Regions from separate parts of the Arthrobacter pasteuri genome, predicted to be linked through region 3. Evidence: riboswitches for the same ligand, from Rfam matches in the RefSeq annotation. Region 3 holds a riboswitch; each other region holds the start of a gene.
What was found. Region 3 has a riboswitch for S-adenosylmethionine ahead of ACX80H_RS14955 (bifunctional o-acetylhomoserine/o-acetylserine sulfhydrylase). Riboswitches for the same ligand answer to the same signal wherever they lie in the genome.

Region 1 (7,201 bases), on a different contig from region 3:
CTTGAAGCGTTGGACGGCGCCTTCCCTGCCCATGGTCCGACCGCCACCAACGCCGTGTTAGATGTCGTCGACAGCGCCGGGACGGCAGTCGGCTATCTCTGGATCTCCCAGGGTGAGTCGGATGACGAGACGTCATGGTGGGTCTGGGATGTAGCGATTGAACCGGAGCATCAAGGCAAAGGCATCGGCCGGGCAGCGATGCTGCTTGCAGAAGAGTACGCACGATCACGAGGAGCCCGCACCCTTGGGCTCAGCGTCTTCGGGTTCAACACCGCCGCCCGGGGGCTGTATGAATCCTTGGGGTACGAGGTGACCAGTATGAGAATGAGGAAAAGGCTCTAGTAACCAGTCACGTGGGGCGATCGATGTGCCGAAAGACACCTGGCAGACATCTGACAGATCCCGTCACAGCTCGCGACGCATGAGTACGCGCGGGAAGCCGTTGAGAACCGAATCGGTCATGGCGGCCTTGGTGAACCCGCCCCGCTCGAACAGCGCACGAGTGCCCACGTAGGCCATGGTGAGGTCCACCTTTTCGCCGCGGTTGTCGACCGGATAACCCTCGATCGCCGGTGCCCCGTACCCGCGTGCGAACTCGACAGCGCCGTCGAGCAGGTAGTGGGAGACACCTTTGCCGCGGTGACCAGGCCGTACCCTGATGCACCAGACCGACCACACGTCACGGTCATCCACCTTCGGTATCTTGCGGTTTCGGGCGAAGCTGGTGTCGGCGCGCGGATGCACTCCTGCCCACCCCACTACCTCGTCACCGTCGTACGCGAGCACTCCCGGCGGAGGGGTCTGCGCGGTCAGCTCCTGCATGAGAACCCCGCGCTCCAGCCCGCGCAGGGCGACGTTCAGCTTCGACGGGATGCGGTAGCTGAGGCACCAGCACACGTTCGCATCAGGCCGCTTCGGTCCCAGTATCGCCGCGATATCAGCGAACACCGTTGCGGGACGGACTTCGATCGCCATGGCGCCACACTACCGCTGCCTGCGCCGGCACCGACCGGGTGCTCGCAGGATTCCATGAAGTTCTCCCCACCCTTGTCATGATGGCCACGGGCCACCCGTACATTGGGGTTGTGGTCTCAAACCTTGCGCGGATCCTCACCGCGCTCCTTCTCCTTGCACTCTGCGCATGCAACGTCACTCCCAGGGCTGTTACCTGTGACCCGATCGACGGACGGAACCTCGCACCCGAAGACGGGACGCTGATGGGCGTGAACCTCGAGTGGGGCCGGGAGACCCTGGCCGAGTATTCGGACAAGCTCGGTGAACGCCCTGCGGTGGCCGTCACCTTCGCCGACTTCCCGCTCGGCCAGGAGGACCCGCGCCTGCTCGCTTCGGCCGCGGAGCAACTGCGGCAGGAAGGCGGGCTGCTCCTGCTGACACTCGAGCCGAGGGACGGACTCGCCGCGGTCACCGAGGACCACGCCGTAGAGCTGGCCGGCATGCTCGCGCGCTTCAATGTCAGCGGAGTCCCGGTCGTCGTGCGCTTCGCGCACGAGATGAACGGTTCCTGGTACCCCTGGGGCCAGCAGCCCGCCGAGTACATCGCGACCTTCCGCCGGGTGGCCGACGCCGTCCACCGGATCGCGCCGGGATCGGCGATGATGTGGGCGCCGAACTATGCCGGAGGCTATCCTTTCGCGGGCGGAACCTACCAGTCCCTGCCCGGCTCACCCGGCTTTCCTGTCCTGGACACCACGGGTGACGGCGTCCTGACGCCTTTCGATGACCCGTACGCGCCCTACTACCCGGGGGACGACGCCGTGGACTGGGTGGGTATGTCCCTCTACCACTGGGGTAGCACGTACCCCTGGGGTGAGAGTGAGATGCCCGAGGACGGGAAATTCGCCGACCAGCTCACCGGGACCTACAACGGGAAGAACGGCGACGACTCGATGCTGCCGGACTTCTACGCCGAGTACGGGGAAGGTCACGGCAAGCCCGTCGCCATCCCGGAGACAGCAGCCCTGGTGACGGCTGACATCGGGGATCTGCGGACCCTGAACATCAAGCGCGCCTGGTGGGAACAAGTCTTCGATCCTGCCGTGCAGGAGCGATTCCCCGGGTTGAAGATGGTCAACTGGTTCGAGTGGAACAAGGTGGAACCCGAGGTCGGCGCCGCCGTGGACTGGACCGCGGTGGAGGAACCCGCCATCCGATCCGAGTTCACCGCAGCCCTACCGCGCTGGTACCGCTTCGCCCAGGAACCCGACACCTGCGGAGAACCCCTCGCCTGACCCTGGGCTCCGGGGTGGAACGGCTGACCGGGATTCTCAGAAGCCCATGAACGGGGGGTTGCACCGCGCTAGCCGTCCCGGACCGGACGACGTGAGAAGCGGCGGTGCCGAGTCCTTCGCTCCACGAGGCATCGGACGGTCGGGGTCCCGCCGTCGTGCGGAGAACGCGCGGCTGTCCCCTACTGGTCGACGGCGGCGCCGATCGGCTCGAGGACGACGTCGGGAAAGTCCTTCTTGAAGTGTCCCACCTTCCACTTGTCACCGAAGACGGCCACGATCTCGCCGTCGGACCGGAACATGATCTCGCCGCCGCGGAAGGTCTGGGGCACGCCCTGGCTCTCGGGCGCCACCCGCATCGCGAGCGTGTAGGACAGGTTGTCGAGCGACGTCGGCGCGTTGAATTCGGTGCCGAGCCGCTCGGCAGCGACCTCGAACTGCAGGGCTCCGACTGCGGCGAGGACGGGTGCCTGGTCACCTCGGAGGTCCGAGCGCAGCACCTGCACCACGCCCTCGTGCTCGAGCTGCTCGATGCCACGGCGGAACTGCTTGTACCGGCCGGGATCCTTGGCCCGCGCGACCGCGAACAGCTCGGGTGAGAAGCGCGGGATGTCGGGGAACTGCACGGGCTGCTCGGCGAACAGGCTGTCGCCCACGCGGAGGCTCGTCGCGTTCACCAGGCCGACGACGTCGCCTGGCCAGGCGGTGTCCACCACTTCACGGCTGCGGCCGAGGACACGGTGCGCGTACTTCGTGGCGAACGGCTTGCCGGTGCGCTGGTTGGTGATGACCATACCGCGCTCGAACGTACCCGAGCAGATGCGGAGGTAGGCGATGTGATCGCGGTGCGCGCTATCCTGGCCGGCCTGCACCTTGAAGACGAAGCCGGACATCGGCGCGTCGATGGGCCTCGGCTCGTCCTCCTTCGAGGGGCGCGGGCTCGGGGAGGGGGCAACATCCACGAGGATGTCCAGGAGCTGCGAGACGCCGAAGTTCTTGGCCGCCGCGGCGAAGAGGACCGGTGTCTGGCGTGCTGCCTCGAATTCCTCCCGGTCGAACGAACCGTTCGAGGACTCCACGAGGCCGGCTTCCTCGCGCGCGTCCAGCCAGGCGCCGGCGTCACGGGAATCGAGGGCATCGATGTCGATGTCCGTCTCCTCGGCGGCATGCGCTCCGGCCTCGACGGCCTCGAGCGCGATCGCCCGCCGCGCCCGTAGGTCCAGCAATCCCTGGAAGTCGCCCGCGATCCCGGCCGGCCAGGTCAGCGGGACCGGTGTCATGCCGGTGCGCTCGCCGACGTCGTCGATGAGGCCCAGGGCGTCGAGGCCCGGCCGGTCCCACTTGTTGATCACCGTGATGATCGGGATGTTGCGCTGCTTGCAGACAGCCAGCAGTTTCACCGTCTGGGGCTCGAAGCCCTTGGCGGCATCGATCAGCATGACGGCGGAATCGACGGCGGCTAGGACACGGTAGGTGTCCTCGGAGAAGTCCGCGTGGCCCGGGGTGTCGACGACGTTCAGAATGGTGTCGCGATAGGTCAGCTGGAGTGCGGCCGAGCTGATCGAGATGCCGCGCTCCTGCTCGATGCCCATCCAGTCGGACACGGTGGCATGGCGGCTCGACTTGCCGTGGGTGACGCCGGCGTCCTGGATGGCGCGGGCGAGGAGGGCCAGGGCTTCCGTGAGGGTGGACTTTCCGGCGTCAGGGTGGGAAATGACGGCGAAGGTACGCCGGCGTCCGGCCTCGCGGCGGACGGCGTCGGCGTCGAGGACGGGGGATTCGGTTAACAGGACCACACCTCCATTGTCCCCGATCCCCGAGCCGCACCTCGCGGGCGGGTCCGGTGTTCGCTGTGCGCGTGGGTCCGCCGACTACCCTAGGAGGCAGATTCCTGCGCACGGCTACTGGGAGGACGTGGAGTCATGACTGATCAGGCATCCGGACAACGGACGGCGCGAGGCTCGGAGCACGCTGAACTGCTCTCGCAGTACGGGCTGGGCATGGCCCTGGGCGAAGCAGGCCCGGTCGGGGCCGAGCCGCGGCCTGCCGCCCCCGCGAACGCCCCCGCCGCCCTGCAGAACCTCGTGGCCCTGGCCGTCCAGCTCTGCAACGCCCAGTACGGCGCCATCAACGTGATCACGGAGGACGAGTTCCACCAGATCGCCGCCAAGGGACTCGAACCCCTCATGTGCGCCCGTGAGGACTCGCTGTGCGGGCAGGTCTTCAAGTACGGCCACACCGTGGTGGTCGCGGACTGCACCGAGGACCCGCGCTTCCGCGCGAATCCCTTCGTCGACGGCCGCTTCGGCGCCGTCCGGTTCTACGCCACCACCCCGCTCCTGACGAGTGACGGCGTACCGCTCGGCACCCTCTGCATCTTCGACGAAAAGCCCGGGAACCTCACCGATCAGCAGGCCGCGGGCCTCGAGACGCTGGCCGCGCAGGTGGTCGACGTCCTCGATCTCCAGCTGCGCACACGTCAGCTGGATGCCACGGTGTCCGAGCTGCAGCGCAGCAACGAACTGCTGGGCGAATTCGCCGGCCGGATCAGCCATGACCTGCGGGGACCGCTGACCAACGTCGTCGGCCTCGCTGAGCTCGCCGAGGACGAGCCGGCGCTCCAGGAGGGTCCGGCGGGCACGTACTTCAAGCGCATCGGGGCGAGCGCCCTCCGAATGTCCTCCATGGTCGAGAACCTGCTCGGCTACTCGCGCGTGGGCGGTGCGGCGCACCTCGAGACCGTCTCCCTCGCCGAAGCCGTCGCGGCCGCCGTCGACGATCTGGGGCACCACGTCGACGGCGTGGAGATCACGGCCGGGGACTTCCACGGCCACGCCGACCGCGAGCAGCTCCGGGTCCTCATCCAGAACCTGGTGGCCAACGCCGTGGCCTACGCGCGGCCGGGTGTCCCGGCGGAAGTGCGCATCACGGGCACCGGCATTGCGGAGTTCTGGCGCCTCGACGTCGCCGACAACGGGAAGGGCATACCGCCCGAGCAGTACGACCGTGTGCTCGAGCCGCTGGTGCGGCTCGAGCGTGAGGGCGATCCGTCCGGTACCGGGATAGGACTGGCGACATGCGTGCGCATCGCCCAGGCGCACGGCGGGCGCCTCGCCTTCGACCAGACCCCCGGCGGCGGGCTCACCGTACGGGTCTGGTTCGGGTCGAGCCCGGCCTGACGGTCTTCGCCCGGGTCGACGCGTCGCGCGCCCGCCGACCCGGTCGCCGAATATGACGCGCCGGGTCCCGGTCGTTTTGACCGTGTTCGATGCCGTCGCCTAGCGTTCCCAGAAGAATCAAGAGTTCCAGCCACGGGCCCTGGCCGGTTGGACAGCAACCCTCTCCCGTAGTGGGGTGCTCCAGGTGAAGATTCGGCCGCCGGGATACTCCGGACGGCAAGTACGCGATTCCCGCGGCGCTTCTTCGAAGCCCTGCCGGAGAACGCCCGCAGCATCCAGTGAGCGAGCATGTCAGTCCAGTAGAAACACGTCCGAGCAGCCTGAGCTGTCCGTCAGTCCTGCTGCGCGCTTCTGTCCCTCTTCCCCTGTCGCTGAGCCGTCTGCTCAGCAGGTACCCGTACGAAGGAAAGAAAATATGATCACCTCCCGCAAGCTCCTGGCAGCCGCCGTCGTCCCGTTCCTCGCCTTCACCGTTGCCTGTGGCTCCTCGGAGGCCTCCGAGGGAGGCAATGAGACTGTCCGCCTGGGTGTCGTGGGTGCGAGCGACCCGGAGTGGGCTGCGCTGACCGATGCGGCCGCAGAGGAAGGCATCGACCTCGAGGTCGTCGACTTCGCCGAGTACACGCAGCCCAACCCTGCGCTCACGGAAGGCGAGCTGGACCTCAACCAGTTCCAGCACCTCGTCTATCTCGCCCGCTACAACGTCTCCAGCGGCGAGGACCTCACCCCTGTGGGATCGACCGCCATCTACCCACTGGGTCTCTATTCCACGAAGCACAAGTCCGTGGAGGAGATCCCCGAGGGGTCGACCGTCGCCGTACCGAACGACGAGAGCAACCTCGCGCGCGGCCTGCTCGTCCTTCAGTCAGCCGGCCTGGTCGTCCTCAAGGACGGCGGCAGCGCCTTCTCCACCATCGATGACGTCGACGAGGCGGCATCCAAGGTGACCGTCACGACCCTCGAGGCATCACTGACGCCGACCTCCCTCCCGGACGTCGCCGCTGCGATCATCAACAACGACTTCGTGCAGGACGCCGGCCTGAACTTCGACGACGCCATCGCACAGGATGACCCGACCGATCCGGCCGCCGCTGCGTACGTCAACATCTTCGCCTCGCGCGCCGGTGAGGAGAACAACGAGACCTACCAGAAGCTGGTGAGCATCTACCAGGAGAACCAGGAAGTCCTCGACGCCGTGCAGGAGACCTCGGGCGGAACCGCGGAGTTCCTGAAGGTGCCGGTGGAGGAGCTGAAGACGTCGCTCGACACCGTCGAGGAAGACACCCGCGCCCAGGGCTGATCAGCCTTCTCTTCCGCGTGTGGCCGGCCGGTGATCCTGGCCGGCCACACGTATCCCCTCAGCTAGGAACACGATGCCACTCATCTCACTGCGGAACGTCACGAAGAGTTTCCCCCCGGGACGCCGCGGCGATCCCCTCGTCCACGCCATCGACAACGTCAGCCTCGACATCGAGGCAGGTGAGATCTACGGCATCATCGGGTACTCCGGGGCGGGCAAAAGCACCCTCGTCCGCCTGATCAACGCCCTCGAGAAGGCCTCCAGCGGCGAGATCATCGTCGACGGGCACCAGGTCACCAACGTCCCGGACCGCCAGCTGCGCACACTGCGCCTGGACATCGGCATGATCTTCCAGCAGTTCAACCTCTTCAGCGCCAAGACGGTCTGGAACAACGTCGCCTACCCCCTGCGGGTCGCAGGCAGGACCCGGGACGAGATCCAGGCCCGCGTGACCGAGCTCCTCGACTTCGTGGGAC
Region 2 (7,201 bases), on a different contig from region 3:
CGGTGACGGCGGCCGTCCTGGCCGGGACCTGGAACTTCATCCTGTCCTGACCGGGACGACCGCCGTCACGGCAGGACACTGCGCCCCGCAGCGCCGCCTCCGAGTGGAAGGCGCGGGAAACGCCACAGGGGCCCCGCGTGTGCGGAACCCCTGTGGTGAGCGGACGATGCGGCAGGACCGCTACAGCACGTCCGAGAGGAACGACTTCAGGCGCGGCGTCTGCGGGTTGTCGAAGACCGCGGCCGGCGGGCCGGACTCGACGACGACGCCGCCGTCCATGAACGTCACGGTGTCCGAGACGTTGCGCGAGAAGCCCATCTCGTGGGTGACGACGACCATGGTCATGCCCGCCGTGGCGAGGTCCGCCATGAGGGCGAGGACGCCCTTCACGAGCTCCGGGTCCAGTGCGGAGGTGGCCTCGTCGAAGAACATCACCTCGGGGTCCATGGCGAGCGCCCGGGCGATCGCCACCCGCTGCTGCTGTCCGCCGGAGAGGGTCCCGGGCCGCACGTCGGCCTTGTGCTTGAGGCCCACCAGGTCCAGCTGCGCGAGGGCCTTCTGCCGGGCCTCGTCAGCGGACATCTTCCGGAGCTTGCGCAGCGCGAGGGAGACGTTGTCCACCACGGTCTTGTGCGGGAAGAGGTTGAACTGCTGGAACACCATGCCGATGCGGCGGCGCAGCTCGTCCGGGTTGTCCTTCAGGACGGACCGGCCGTCGAGCAGGATGTCGCCCTTGTCCGGTTCGATCAGGCGGTTCAGCACGCGCAGGAGCGTGGACTTGCCGGACCCGGAGGGGCCGATGACCGACGCCGTCGTGCCCCGCTCCACATGCAGGTCGATGCCGCGCAGTACATGGTTGGAGCCGAAGGAGAGGTGGAGGTCCCTGCCGGTCAGGGTGCCCGATTCGAGAGTCTTCATGCCTTCGCTCCTTCGCCGATCTTCGCGGCCAGTTCGTCGGGCTCGGGCTTCTCCCGCTTGCCGACCCGCAGCCGGTTGTCGATGTAGTTGACCAGGTGGGTCAGCGGGATCGTGAGGCACAGGTACAGGGCGGCGGAGGCGATGAGCGGCGAGAGGTTGCCCGTGTTGCTGGCCGCATCGTTGCCGATCCGGAACAGTTCACGCTCGCTGGTCAGCAGCCCGAGGAAGTAGATCAGCGAGGATTCCTTGATCAGTGCGATGAACTGGTTCACCAGGGCGGGCAGCACACGCCGCACGCCCTGGGGAACCACCACGAGCTGCATGGAGGAGCGGTAGCTGAAACCCAGCGCGCGCGAGGCCTCCAGCTGTCCCTTCTCCACACTCTGGATTCCGGAGCGGAAGATCTCGCCGATGTAGGCCGCCGCCATGAGCGACAGCGCGAGGATGCCCATGGGGAACGGGCTCGTGCTGCCGGTGGCCTCCCGGTAGATCGGGCTGAGGCCGATGCCGATGAGCAGGATGATCACCACGGCGGGCACGCCACGGAAGATGTCCGTATAGATGCGCGCCACCCAGCGGAGCAACCGGTTCCGGGAGATCCCCATGATCGCGAGGACCATGCCGAGGACCGTCCCGATGATGCCGGACGCGATCGCGAGGATCAGGGTGTTCCGCAGTCCGACCGCGAGGAGTTCCGGCAGGACGGCGGCCATCGCCTCCCAGTCGAAGAAGGTCTGCGAGAGCTGTTCAAGGGCGTTCATGCAGGGACCGCTACTTTACTTCCACGGCTTTGCTGCCGGGCTTCCAGTCGGAGGGCATCTCGCGGTCCGGGTACCACTCCTTGGTGAGCTCGGTCCACGTGCCGTCCTCGATCACGGCGTCGAGCCCGGAGTTGAGCGCGTCGATCAGGGGCTGGTTCTCGCTGTTCACGGCGTAGGCCGTGAAGTTCTCGGTGTTGATGATGGTCTCCGCGATGGTGGTGTCATCGCCTTCCTTCACCTGGCCGGTGGCCTGCTGGGACGGGGCGACCCACGCGTCCACCTGGCCGTTCTTCACGTTCGCGTAGACCGTGTTGTAGTCCGCGAAGCGCACGGGCTCGAGACCCAGGGTGTTGGTCACGTAGTCGTCCTGGACGGTGCCCTGCACCACGCCGATGCGGGTGCTCTCGGACAGCGAGTCGAAGCCCGTGACCGTGGAGCCGTTCTTGGTGACGACGGCCATGTAGCCGAAGTCGTAGCCGTTGGTGAAGCCGACGTTCTCCCGGCGGGCCTCCGTGGTGGAGATCGAGGAGGATCCGACGTCGAACTGCTTGTTCTGGACCTGCGCGAGGAGGGCCGAGAAGTCGGTGGACGCGAATTCGACCTCGAGGCCGAGCTTGTCGCCGATGGCGCGCAGCAGTTCGTTGTCGTAGCCGGTGAAGACGCCGTTCTCGATGAAGATGTTCGGCGGCGCGTCCGAGAGGGTGCCGACGCGCAGCGTCCCCTCCGTGATGAGGCCGAGCTTGGAGGTGTCGATCTCGTCGACCGGCGTGGTGTCGTCGGTCGTGTACTGGTCGAGTGACTGCTGGTCGCTGCCGGCGAGGGCATCGGTGGTCGCGGTCGGCTCGCTGCTGCTGCTGTTGCTGCCGCAGGAGACGGTCAGCGCGAGGAGCGGTACGGCGAGTGCCGCGAGGACTGTACGGGAGATGCTCATGGGGTCCTTCTTCGATGCTGGCCCGGGGTACGGGCCGATTGGATGAGGTGGATCGCGGGGAGGAACGGATGGCTGCCGGGGAGGCTGCTGGCTGCTGGTGACACGCTCGCTGTTCTGGCCGTGAGCGTTGTGGCGGCTGCTGTCCCGGTTACCTCGGGATGATCCGCACGACGCCGTACTTGCCAACCGGGGGACTGGTCCCGGCGGCCGAATCTTCACCTGGAGCACCCCACTACGGGAGAGGGTTGCTGTCCAGCCGGCCAGGGCCGAGGGCTGGAGCTCTTGATTTCAAGAAAACGCTATGGCAGCACGAAGTGCCCGGTCAAAACGAAACTGCGCGGAAATCAGCGTTTGACGCGGTAAACGGCCTGTAGGGCAGGCTTTTGTGGCGAAAATTACACGAAGCGGTCCACGAGGTCGGTCAGCTCGGCCGTGAGGGCGGCCGAGGACCGGAGGGCCTTGCCGTCGAGCGAGAGCACGGGTGCGAGGAGCCGGATGCTCGAGATCAGCCACACCGCGTCGGCGTCGAGGAGGTGATGCGGCTCCAGCGGGCCGTAGCCGAGTTCCCACCCCTGCTCCTTCGCCGCCGTGAACAGGGCGCTCTGGGACGTGCCTGCGAGGATGCCGCTCTCGAGCTGCGGTGTCAGGAGTGTCTTCCGTCCGTCGCGGTCGTAGGCCAGCAGCACGGTCGAGGTGGGGCCCTCCAGGACCTTGCCGTCGGAGGACGTGAAGATGACGTCGTCGGCCCCGTGTGCCTTCGCGTAGCGGATGGCCGCCATGTTGACGGCGTAGGAGAGGGTCTTGGCGCCCATCAGCAGCCAGGGCGCGCGCTGCGCCACGGTGCTGTCGTACCCGCGGTCGAGGAACAGGACCCGGAGTCCCGTCCTGCGCTGCTCGAGCGTCGACGCCGGCACGGGCGCGACCTGGACCCACGCCGTGGCGCGGCCGGCGCCTTCGACCCCGCGCGTGGCGATGAGCTTCACGACGGCGTCACGGCGATCCGGCTCCGCTGCTGCGAACTCCCGCAGGCCGGTGCGGATGGCCCGGCTCCACGCATCGCCGTCGGGGACGGTGAGGTCCAGGGCCGCGGCCGACGACGCGAGCCTCGCCAGGTGCGCCTGCTCCTTGCGGGGAGACCCGTCGACGGCCAGGAGCGATTCGAAGATCCCGTCGCCGCGGGTGGCGCCCAGGTCCGTGGCAAGAAGCTGGGGCTGGGAGGCATCGACGACCCTGCCGTCGTCGTGGGCCGGGTCGAGGAACACGAGAACAGTCATGGCCCCCAGCGTATCCGCTCGCGCTCGACCACCCCTGTCTGTAGTGTGCGAGGGGATGCCCGGCACTCGGGTACCACCACAGGGGGTTGGGGAGCATGGTGGAAGAACGGGGTGCAGCCCCGGAAGTCTTCGTAGCCGAGCTGCGCACCGAGGTCCTGTGGGTCCAGTGGCGGCGCAACGTGAGCGTCAGCGACAGTGACGCCGCGGCGCTGATCGAGAGATCCAACGTCCTGTGCCGGGAGGTCTGCCCGCCCATGCTGGTGGAGCTCAACGGCATGGTGTCGCTCACGCGGAGCGCTCTTCACGGCTTCGCCACTGCGCTGAACATCGCAGCCATGGCCATCGTCGGCCCGAGCGCGGTCGACAGGACACTGGCGGACTTCTTCGCCCGGGTGCACAACCCGCCGTACCCCACGCGCTACTTCGAGTGCCCGGCCGAGGCGCTGGCCTGGCTCACCGGGCATCCGTACGGCCCCTGACGACGATCGCGTCAGGGGCTGACGGGAGTCCCCGACGGGTCCGCGGTAAACCATTTCCCGATACGGGAGTACGGTAATGGAAAGCCTGCTGATGAATCGCGGGACAGGGACGCACAACAGGCGTCGCGGCGTCGTACTTGCGACGGCCGGCGAGAAGGACTGGGAATGAATCGGCGGGCACACGTGCAACGGATCAGGGAGGCGCTGTCCAGCACGGGCCTGGGCTTCGAGGACGTGTGGCTCCGCTACTACTCGCTGGGCGGGCTCCTCTCCCAGTTCGAGATCGAAGCATACGTGGGAGGCGTGCTGGAACTGCCCGTCGAGGAGTGCGACATGCTGGCCGACGCGATGAACGAACTCCTGGCCGAGGTCACGGGGGACGGGGGTTTCCGGGTTCCACGGTGCTCCGAACACCGGCTGGACGCAGCACAGGAATCCCCGAAGGATTCCCGCCGGGCACTCGGCCTCGCCGGAGCCTTCCTGTTCACCGACGAGGAGCAGGAGATCGAGCGGCTCGACGCGGTGTCGCGCACCGGACTGCTCGATACGGGGCAGGAGGAGCGCTTCGACAGGATCACGAGGGAAGCCAAGGAGTACTTCCAGTGCAGTTCGGTGATCATCGCGCTGATCGACGACCACCGCCAGTTCCTCAAATCCGTTCTCGGTCCGATCCAGCAGAACATGCCGAGGGAGATCTCCTTCTGCAATGCCACCATCCGGAACGCAGGTGCACTGATCGTGCGGAACGCGCTCGAGGACGATCGTTTCCGGCACAACCCGCTCGTTCTCGGGGAGCCGTACATCCGCTTCTATGCCGGCTACCCGCTGCGCGGGCCGGGCGGGTGGACGGTCGGCACCCTCTGCGTGATCGACCAGGAACCACGGGACTACTCCCACCGCGACGGCAGGAAGCTGCGCGCACTGGCGCGTGCAGTGGAGGACGAAATCAACGGCCCCCGCAGCCTTCCCTGAGATCCTCCGGGCCGGGGCGCACGCGCGGCGATCGACATGCCGGCGGAGGGGGCTGGAGCCGGGCTAGAGCTGGGCGGCGGCGTCGGTCGCAGCGGCCGAGGTGCCGGGAGCGGGACGGGCGGCGTCCGCCTCGTCGCGTCGGTCCAGTTCCTCGATGAGCTCCTCGCTGCGTTGACCCGTCTCGGGGTCGAGTTCGCCGTCGTGCACGTACTCATGCGCCATCTCGCGCTGGATCTTGCTGTTGAGCGACTCCACTTCGGACATCGCCAACGGGGTCAGGTCTTCGGGGAAGGGGTCGGAGGGCGTGAGCCGGGAGTTCATAGCACCTGTCTTCAGGAACGAGCACGGTCGATACCCGGCTCTCTTCTGAACCGTCACCGGCAGCGCCGGCTGGTTCTGATCCTACTGACCCGGCGCCCGCCACGGCCAGCACGGCCCGGGGAAGGGTTCGGCGCGTCGGGCGGTTCTCCGGAGAGGTGCTGCGTCGATAACGAAGCGGGATGGTGCTGGTGTTGTTCCGAGGGACAGGCACAATGGAGGTACAACTGGACGCCGCCGGCGACGACAGGGCCCTCCGGCCCCGTTTCGTGGCTTTCCCTGTGTTCAACACCAGAAGAGAGAAGGGCTGGGCGCATCATGTCAGCAGAGGATCGCCGTCGGCTTGCCGTCGCAGCAGCGGACAAGGAAGTCGCGGCATTCGAGTTGGACCATGCCGAACTGAACCTCAAGGAAGCCATCGTGGTCGCGCTCGAGCACGGCGAGGACCCGGAGGTCATCGCGGAGGTCGTGGACCTGGAGCCGGAGGAAGTCCTCGAGCTGAAGGAATCCGTCGACCAGCCGCCCTTGCCCAGCCTGGAGGACCTCATCCCGGCGGCCCCTGACACTACCCAGCCGGGAAGTGTCCCCGACGCGAGCTAGCGCCCGGGTCACACCCGGCCATCCGGGGTCTTTTCGAACCATTCCAGGGGAGGGGTCCGCGGTGGTGCCGATCGCCGCGATCCCGTGGCTTCGAACGCCGCAGCAAGGCGCAGCAGTTCGGTGTCACGGTAGGCGGGTCCGGCGAACGTCAGTCCCACGGGCATCCCGATGTCGTGCATCATCCCCATGGGTACGGTGACCGTGGGGATGCCGAGGTGTCGGGGGACGAGGTTCCCGTTCGACACCCACACACCGTTCCGCCAGGCGACGTCCGCCGACGCGGGGTTCGTGTCGCAGTCGGCCGGCCCGACGTCCGCTGCAGCGGGGAAGAGGACGGCGTCCAGTCCGAGGGCCTGCATCCAGGACTCGAGGTCCGTCCGTCGCGTCTCCTCGAGCCCCTGCAGTCCCTCCTCCAGATGCGGGATGTCCGTGAGATCGACGGTCCCGTGGGCCCGGATGTGCCCGGGGTATCCTGCGATGTCGTCGTCGAAGCCCGAATACCGGTCCGGCAGCGCACGACTGTCCGGAGGGAAGATCCCGGCGCCGTCGACGTCGGCGAGCGAGTCGAGGGACGGGTCGCCGTTCGCCTGCAGGAAGTCGTGCCAGGCCCACGCCGACAGGTCCACGATCTCGCTCCGCAGGTATCCGGCGCTGACCAGGCCACGGGTCCGGATGGTCGGTGCGCCGGGGCGGTCGCCCTCGTAGTTGGACACGACGGGGAAATCCACCTCGATCACTTCCGCCCCGGCCTGTTCGAGGTCGGCCCGGGCCGCCGCCCACAGGTCCAGGATCGAGTCCCGCGTCCGGATGCGCTGCCCGGTCGGGCCGCCGAGTCCCGGGGAGGACGCGGTGCCTGCGTCGGGGTCCCTGTTGATGTACATGCGCGGAACACCGAAGCGCTTCCCGGCGAGATGCCGCCGCGCGTCGTCGGCCGTGCGCGGGGCGAGG
Region 3 (7,201 bases):
GGCACGCGCCGAGGACCTCGTCTGGGCGCGCGAGTACTTCGTGCCGTGGGTCCTGCGGCGCCTCCGCCACCAGTCGTCGGGCGACGGCGTGTTCGCCAAGCGTCCGGAGGCCGCGCCCATCTTCGGCCCGGGCATGCCGCCGGGTGCTGCCGACTAGCGTCGTCGCCCGTTCCCGACAGCGCGCCCTGCACAGTGCGAGCCATCGTCCGCCGGCACTGCCGCGCGACCTGACGCGGCGGAGTCCGGCCGGACAGCCGCCGTCGTTCTCACCGAGGCGACCGAAATGACCGGCCGACGGGCAGCCGGCCGGTCATTCCTGTCATCCCGCGCGTGGATTCAGCTGTCGAGCGAGACCTCGCCATTGGCGACCGCGTCCGCGCATGCGCTCAGGTCCGGCCCGGGCTTGAAGTCGACGAACTGCGGCTGCAGCTTCTGGAAGAGGAACTCGTAGACCTCCTCGCGGGACTTGCCGTCCATCGTCTCGACGGCCTCGCGGACCGCGTCCTGCAGAGCCCGGTCCGAGTCCAGCAGGATCTTGTCGCGTGCTTCCTGGTTCCAGCCAATGGTGCTCAGTTCCATGAACAGCTCCCCTTCATCTTCCGTCGGCGAGTCCGGGCGTCTACCTCAGACCTGCCTGCCGCCGATTGCTAAGCAGGCTTAGCTCCAAGACTAGGTGCCCGTCCGGGGAAACCCAACCGATAACTGCTACCCCGCGTAGAAGGCCGAGCGGAGTTGCGCGTCGAGCTGGTGGATCTGGGTCAGGAACGCGTCGTGGCCCACCGGGGAGGAGATCGTGTGGACGGGCACCTCCCCGGGCAGCCCCCGGGCCAGCCGCTCCGACTGCTCCGGGAAGTAGAGCCGGTCCGAGTCCACGGCGGCGATGAAGAAGTCCGCCGTGGCCTCCCCCAGTGCCGCGTCGAGGCTGCCGCGGTCCCGCGCGGCGTCGTGACTCATCAGCGCCTCGGTCAGGATGACGTAGCTGTTCGCGTCGAAGCGGCCCACGAGCTTGTCCGCCTGGTGGTCCAGGTAGCTCTCCACCTGGTAGCGGCCCCGCTCGGCGGGCAGGACGGCGCCGAAGGGCTGTTCGGCGTCCTGCTCCGCGCGGCCGAAGCGTGCTTCCAGTTCCTGCTCGGAGCGGTAGGTGATGTGGGCGATGCGCCGGGCAATACCGAGGCCCGCATCCGGATGCGGGCCGTCGTAGTAGTCACCGCCGCGGTAGGCGGGGTCGAGCCGGATTGCCTGCAGCTGCGCCTGGGCGAACGCTATCTGTTCGGCCGAACTGGCGGCAGTGCAGGCGATGACGGCGCACCGCTCCACCCGCTGCGGGTACATGAGTGCCCACTCGAGCGCTCGTGCCCCTCCCATCGATCCTCCGAGGACCGAGTGCCACTGCGCGATGCCGAGCCGGTCGGCGAGCAGGGCCTCGGCCCGGACGGAGTCGCGGATGGTGACGAAGGGGAAGCGCGATCCCCAGGGGGTGCCGTCGGGAGCGAGGCTGGCCGGCCCCGTCGAGCCGTAGCACCCTCCCAGCATGTTGACGGACACCACGAAGTACCGGTCGGTGTCCACCGGGCGGCCGGGTCCGACGAGCGAATCCCACCAGCCCTCCTCCTCCGATGCGCCGCGTGCCACGTGCGAGCTGCCGGTCAGGGCATGCTGCACGAGCACCGCGTTCGAGGCATCCCGGTTCAGCCGGCCCCAGGTCTCGAAGGCGAGCTGCACGTCCGGCAGCTCACCTCCGGTCTCGAGTGCCAGCGGTCCGATCGGGGCGATGCGCAGGAGCCCGTCCCCCGAGGGGCGCGCGTCGTCGATCCCGGGGTGCAGCGGAGCAGGAGGGTGGGTGGTCACGAAGGGCTAGGCTCCTTTGGCGGCGCGGAACCCCGCGTCGAGGTCGGCGAGGATGTCGGTGATGTTCTCGAGGCCTACTGACAGGCGGACGAGGCCCGGACGCACGCCCGCGGTGAGCTGCGCTTCCGCCCCGAGCTGGCTGTGCGTCGTGGACGCCGGATGGATGACGAGCGAGCGGACGTCGCCGACGTTCGCGACGTGCGAGTGGAGTTCCAGTCCGTCGACGAAGCGCTTGCCGGCCTGCAGTCCCCCGACGATGTCGAAGCTGACGATCGCGCCCGTACCGTTGTTCCGCCCGTACTTCCTGCCGCGCTCGTACCAGGGGCTCGAGGCGAGGCCGGCGTAGGAGACGCGTTCGACGTCGTCGTGCCCCTCGAGCCACTCGGCGACCGCCTGCGCGTTCTGCACGTGGCGCTCCACCCGCAGGCTGAGGGTCTCCAGTCCCTGCGCGATGAGGAAGGCGTTGAACGGCGAGACGGACGAGCCGAGGTCGCGCAGGAGCTGGACGCGGGCCTTCAGGATGTACGCGAGGTTCGCGCCGAGTGCGCTGCCGACGCCGAGGTCCCGCGCGTAGACGAGTCCGTGGTAGCTCTCGTCCGGCGTGTTGAAGCCGGGGAACCGCTCGGGGTACCGGGCGAAGTCGAAGTTCCCCGAATCGACGATGACCCCGGCGATGGCATTGCCATGGCCCCCGAGGTACTTCGTCGCGGAGTGCACCACGATGTCCGCGCCCCATTCGATGGGCCGGATCAGGTACGGCGTGGACAGCGTGTTGTCCACGATCAGCGGAAGCCCGTTCTCGTGGGCGACGGCGCTGATGCCCTCGATGTCGAGGACGTCCTGCCGGGGGTTGGACACGACCTCGCCGAAGAAGAGCTTGGTGTTCGGCCGGACGGCGTTCCGCCACTGCTCGAGGTCGTCCGGGTCCTCCACGAAGGTGGTCTCGATGCCGAACTTCTTCAGCGTGTGCTTGAAGAGGTTGTACGTGCCGCCGTAGAGGCTGGGGCTGGCGACGATGTGGTCCCCCGCCTCCGCGATGTTCAGCACCGCGAAGGTCTCGGCGGCCTGGCCCGAGGCGAGCAGCAGGGCGCCGGCTCCGCCCTCGAGGCTCGCGATCCTCGTCTCCACCGCTTCCTGCGTGGGATTCCCGATACGCGTGTAGATGGGCGCGAGTTCCGTCAGCGCGAACCGGTTGGCGGCACTCTCGGCGCTCGGGAAGACGAACGACGACGTCTGGTAGATGGGCAGCGCGCGCGCTCCCGTGGCTGCGTCCGGTACCTGGCCGGCGTGGATCTGGCGTGTCTCGAAAGACCAATCGTTGGACATGGTGCTCCCTTTCGGAAGGGGCTCCGCCTGGTCCGGTGCCCCGGCCGGTGCGTGCCGCTCCAGGAGACCGGCTCCCGCAGGAGCCCGCGCTTGAACGGCGCCGGAATAGCGCCGAACCTGGTCTTCACCCGGGGCACCCCACCGCGGTTGGAGGGTTGCCGGCCAGCAAGCCGGGGCTTCGTGCTGGCACTCATGACCTCTCCTCATGAAAGCCCATCCGAGCAGATCCGGCAAGCCGTATGACCGTTCGTGAAGCAGCGTGAGGACGGGGCTGCGGAGACGCCATCGGAGGACCAGCAGGAGTAAGGCGATCCTAAGTCGAGACGTGCATCACTTAGTGCCAAGATAACCGCATGCGATTGGATCATGTCTCATATGCCTGCGAACCCAATGGACTTGCTGCGACTGCCGACCGGATCGCGGCCAACCTCGGGATGGACCCCGTGAAGGGTGGCGTGCACCCGCGCTTCGGCACCCGGAACATGATCTTCCCCCTGGTGAACGGCCAGTACCTGGAGGTCGTGGAGGTCCTCGACCACCCGGCGTCGACCAAGGCCCCCTTCGGTCAGGCGGTGCGCGCACGCTCCGAGGCCGGCGGAGGCTGGATGGGCTGGTGCGTCGCCGTGGACGACCTCACACCGTTCGAGGAGCGCCTCGGCCGCAGCGCGGTTCCCGGCAACCGCAAGTTCCCCGACGGCCAGGAACTGACGTGGCAGCAGATCGGCATCAAGGGACTCATCGCGGACCCCCAGGTCCCCTACCTGCTCCGCTGGGACGAGGGCAGCGAGGCCCTGCACCCCTCCCAGGCGCGACCGGCGTCGGTCAAACTGTCCTGCCTCACCATCGCAGGATCGTCCGAACGCGTGACCGAGTGGCTCGGCACCGACGTCGAGGAGACGCTTGACGGCGTCAAGGTCCAGTGGATCGCCCCGAACGGCACTCCGGGCATCATGTCCGTGACCTTCGAGACCGCCGACGGCCGCATCGAGATCTGACCCCCGATATCACCCAGTACGAACAGGAAAGGGCCGGACAGTCGTCCGGCCCTTTCCTGTTGCCGCAGCCGCGCGGGACGCGGGCCCGTCAGGCGTGGGTGTAGGTCAGGCAGTCGGCGGCGTCGGCTCCGGGGCCCACCTTGACGGCCGGGGCGCCGCACAGCAGGTCGTGGTTGAAGGTGCACTCCGAGCGCTGGCACGCGCCCACGTGGGCGAGCATCTTCGGCAGGCCGCCGCTGATGGACGTGTCGATGAAGGTGGCGCAGGACGCGTGTTCCTCGCTCCCGGACACTGTGATCGCGACGGCGGTGCAGCCCTCGTGATTGAACGAACAGTTATGGACACTGCACTCAGAGACACTGGTGACGACGCTCATGATTCCTCCTGGCTGGTCCGGTGGAGCCCCGGGGCGGAGCCGCCGTTGTGCTGGTGGACATCACGGTAACACCGCGGTCAGCCGATAATTTAGTCACGGTTTCCGTGCGCAAATCAGCGTAGATGAGCCTTCCCTGAGCAGTTCACCGGCCGATTCGCCGGCGGATTCACCCGCCGATCCCGATGGCGGGTCCGAGGAGCGCGAAGCCCACGAAGCCCGCCGTGTCGATGAGCGCGTGCGCGATGACGAGCGGCAGGACGCGGCGCGTGCGCGTGTAGAACCAGGCGAACAGCAGGCCCATCAGCACGTTGCCGACGAAAGGGCCGAACCCCTGATAGAGGTGGTAGCTGCCCCGCACCACGGCACTCGTGAGGACGATGGCGGAAGTGGACCAGCCGAGCTCGCGCAGGCGGAGGAAGAGGTAGCCCACCACGAGGACCTCCTCCAGCACCCCGTGGCGGACGGCCGACAGGACGAGGACCGGGACGGTCCACCAGTAGGAGTCCAGGGCGGCGGGGACGAGGGCCGTGGTGATGCCCAGCGCCCGCCCGCCGGCATACACCCCGAGGGTTCCGACGCCGATGACGGCAGCCAGCCCGATCCCGAGACCGATGGTGCGCAGGGGCCTGTCGAACGTGAGCCCGAGGCGACGCAACGCCGGAACGCCGTGCCCGCTGAGCAGGAACAGGACGAGGGCCACGGGCACCAGTGCGAAGAAGATGCCCAGCACCTGGTAGGTCAGGTCGAAATACGGCCGGTCGTTCAGCACCGGGTTCAGGGTGGTGGTCTGCGCCGCCAGGGGTCCGCGCGTCAGCTTCTCGGCCAGGCTCACGATGGAGTACACGGCCGACTGCCCGAGGGAGAGGCCGAACACGATCAGCAGCTCCGCGGTGATGCGCCGCCGGGGCGGAGTGGCATCCGTCCGGGTTTCGACGGGTGACGCGGCGGACGAGGACTCGGCAGGCATGGCGCTATCCTCCCAGCGGTTGCCGGGGATTCCCAGTCCGGCGGCCCGGCAGGGGCCCTACCGCACCTGCTTGCCGGCGCGCCAGACGGCATGCACGAGGGGCATGCCCGGACGGTACGCGAGGTGCGTGGCCGACGGCGCGTCGAGGAGCTGCAGGTCCGCCCGGTGCCCGACGGCGAGCGACCCGACCGCCCGCCGGCCGTCGGTGTCCTCGCCCGTGTGCCGCCGCAGGGCGAGGGCTCCCCCGACGGTTGCGGCCCGTACCGCCTCGGAGACGGTGAGCCCCATCTGCAGGACGGCGGTCGCGACGCAGAACCCCATGGACGTCGTGTAGGAGGTGCCGGGATTGCAGTTGCTGGCGATCGCCAGCTGCACTCCGGCGTCGAGCAGCCTCCGCGCGGGCGGGAACGGCTGGCGCGTGGAGAGGTCGCAGGCGGGCAGGCAGGTGACGACGGTGCCCGGCGTGCCCTGCGCCCGGGAGCCTGCGCCGGATCCCGCCCAGGACCCGGCGAGGGCGTCGACGTCGTCGTCGGACAGGTGGTTCGCATGGTCCACGCTGGCGGCGCCGAACTCCACGGCGAGCGCGACCCCGTCGCCCGGTCCGAGCTGGTTGCCGTGGACGCGCAGGCCGAGCCCCGCCTCCGCGCACGCCGACAGGACGCGGCGGGACTGCTCGGCGGTGAAGGCGCCGGTCTCGCAGAAGACGTCGGCCCAGCGCACGTAGGGGCGGACGGCGTCGAGCATCGGGCCGCACACCAGGTCCGTGTACATGTCCGGATCCCACCCGGCCGGGACGAGGTGCGCACCGAGGAAGGTCACCTCGTCGACCGCGCCGGCGGCGATGCGCGCACTCCGTGCCTCCTCCCCGACGTCGAGCCCGTACCCCGTCTTCGTCTCCAGGTAGGTGGTTCCCCCTGCGGCGGCCTCCGCGACGCGGCCCAGGAGCAGGCGCGTGAGGTCGTAGTCGCCGGCCGCACGGGTCGCGTCGACCGTGACGGCGATGCCCCCCGCGGCGTACGACTCCCCCGCCATCCGTGCCTCGAACTCCGCCGTCCGGTCGCCGGCGAACACGAGGTGGGTGTGGCTGTCGACCCAGCCCGGCAGTCCGGCCCGCCCGCCGGCGTCGTGCGCCTCGTCCGCTGCGGGTGCCTGCGCGGCCGGACCGATCCAGCTGATGCGCTCGCCCTCGAGGACCACGGCCGCGTTCCGCAGGACCGCGGCCTCGCCGTCCTGCGTCATCAGTTCGCCGATGTTGGTGATCAGCTGTGACATTCGTGGTGCTCCTGGGGCGAGAGGGAGTCCGCGGCCTCGTCGAGGCGCGCGATGGCCGCCACCAGGAGGTCGGCCGGCCTGCCGAGGGTTGCATGCACGCCGTCGCGGGCCAGCAGGACTCCCCCGACGACGACGGCGGTGACGTCCTGCGCGGTCGCCGTGTAGGCGAGCTGTTCCTCCGCGGATCCCGCGGTCCGCGCGCTGTGCGGGTCGACGGCCATGAAGTCCGCCGCGCAGCCCGGGCGGAAGCCGGCACCGGGACGTCCCTGCGCCGTCGCCCCGCCGACCGAGGCGATGCCGTGGAGCGCTGCCGGGTCGAAGTGCCCGCGGCGCCCGGTGCGCAGGCGTTCGCCGTGCTCGAGCGCACGCATCTCGAGCCACGGGTCGACGACGGCGTGCTGGTCGGTGCCGAGGGCC

Region 1: another riboswitch for S-adenosylmethionine. It lies ahead of ACX80H_RS09320 (MetQ/NlpA family ABC transporter substrate-binding protein); the one in region 3 lies ahead of ACX80H_RS14955 (bifunctional o-acetylhomoserine/o-acetylserine sulfhydrylase).
Region 2: another riboswitch for S-adenosylmethionine. It lies ahead of ACX80H_RS07500 (ABC transporter substrate-binding protein); the one in region 3 lies ahead of ACX80H_RS14955 (bifunctional o-acetylhomoserine/o-acetylserine sulfhydrylase).

Annotation. Positions count from the first base shown of each region.
Region 1 covers NZ_JBTNDO010000001.1:1,951,193-1,958,393, reverse strand. The annotation lists gene ACX80H_RS09345 (GNAT family N-acetyltransferase) at 1-342, shown strand, start outside; gene ACX80H_RS09340 (GNAT family N-acetyltransferase) at 406-975, opposite strand; gene ACX80H_RS09335 (glycoside hydrolase family 26 protein) at 1,218-2,249, shown strand; gene ACX80H_RS09330 (peptide chain release factor 3) at 2,429-4,042, opposite strand; gene ACX80H_RS09325 (GAF domain-containing sensor histidine kinase) at 4,169-5,425, shown strand; SAM riboswitch class IV at 5,541-5,654, shown strand; gene ACX80H_RS09320 (MetQ/NlpA family ABC transporter substrate-binding protein) at 5,841-6,725, shown strand; gene ACX80H_RS09315 (methionine ABC transporter ATP-binding protein) at 6,799-7,201, shown strand, end outside.
Region 2 covers NZ_JBTNDO010000001.1:1,595,853-1,603,053, reverse strand. The annotation lists gene ACX80H_RS07515 (energy-coupling factor transporter transmembrane component T family protein) at 1-50, shown strand, start outside; gene ACX80H_RS07510 (amino acid ABC transporter ATP-binding protein) at 181-918, opposite strand; gene ACX80H_RS07505 (amino acid ABC transporter permease) at 915-1,679, opposite strand; gene ACX80H_RS07500 (ABC transporter substrate-binding protein) at 1,690-2,610, opposite strand; SAM riboswitch class IV at 2,781-2,898, opposite strand; gene ACX80H_RS07495 (aminodeoxychorismate lyase) at 3,006-3,884, opposite strand; gene ACX80H_RS07490 (DUF7793 family protein) at 3,980-4,363, shown strand; gene ACX80H_RS07485 (GAF domain-containing protein) at 4,529-5,335, shown strand; gene ACX80H_RS07480 (hypothetical protein) at 5,399-5,656, opposite strand; gene ACX80H_RS07475 (hypothetical protein) at 5,972-6,253, shown strand; gene ACX80H_RS07470 (amidase) at 6,262-7,201, opposite strand, start outside.
Region 3 covers NZ_JBTNDO010000004.1:81,036-88,236, forward strand. The annotation lists gene ACX80H_RS14940 (SGNH/GDSL hydrolase family protein) at 1-157, shown strand, start outside; gene ACX80H_RS14945 (hypothetical protein) at 337-579, opposite strand; gene metX (homoserine O-acetyltransferase MetX) at 706-1,848, opposite strand; gene ACX80H_RS14955 (bifunctional o-acetylhomoserine/o-acetylserine sulfhydrylase) at 1,855-3,174, opposite strand; SAM riboswitch class IV at 3,256-3,372, opposite strand; gene ACX80H_RS14960 (VOC family protein) at 3,528-4,169, shown strand; gene ACX80H_RS14965 (DUF1540 domain-containing protein) at 4,258-4,545, opposite strand; gene ACX80H_RS14970 (CPBP family intramembrane glutamic endopeptidase) at 4,712-5,512, opposite strand; gene hutI (imidazolonepropionase) at 5,570-6,784, opposite strand; gene ACX80H_RS14980 (formimidoylglutamate deiminase) at 6,772-7,201, opposite strand, start outside.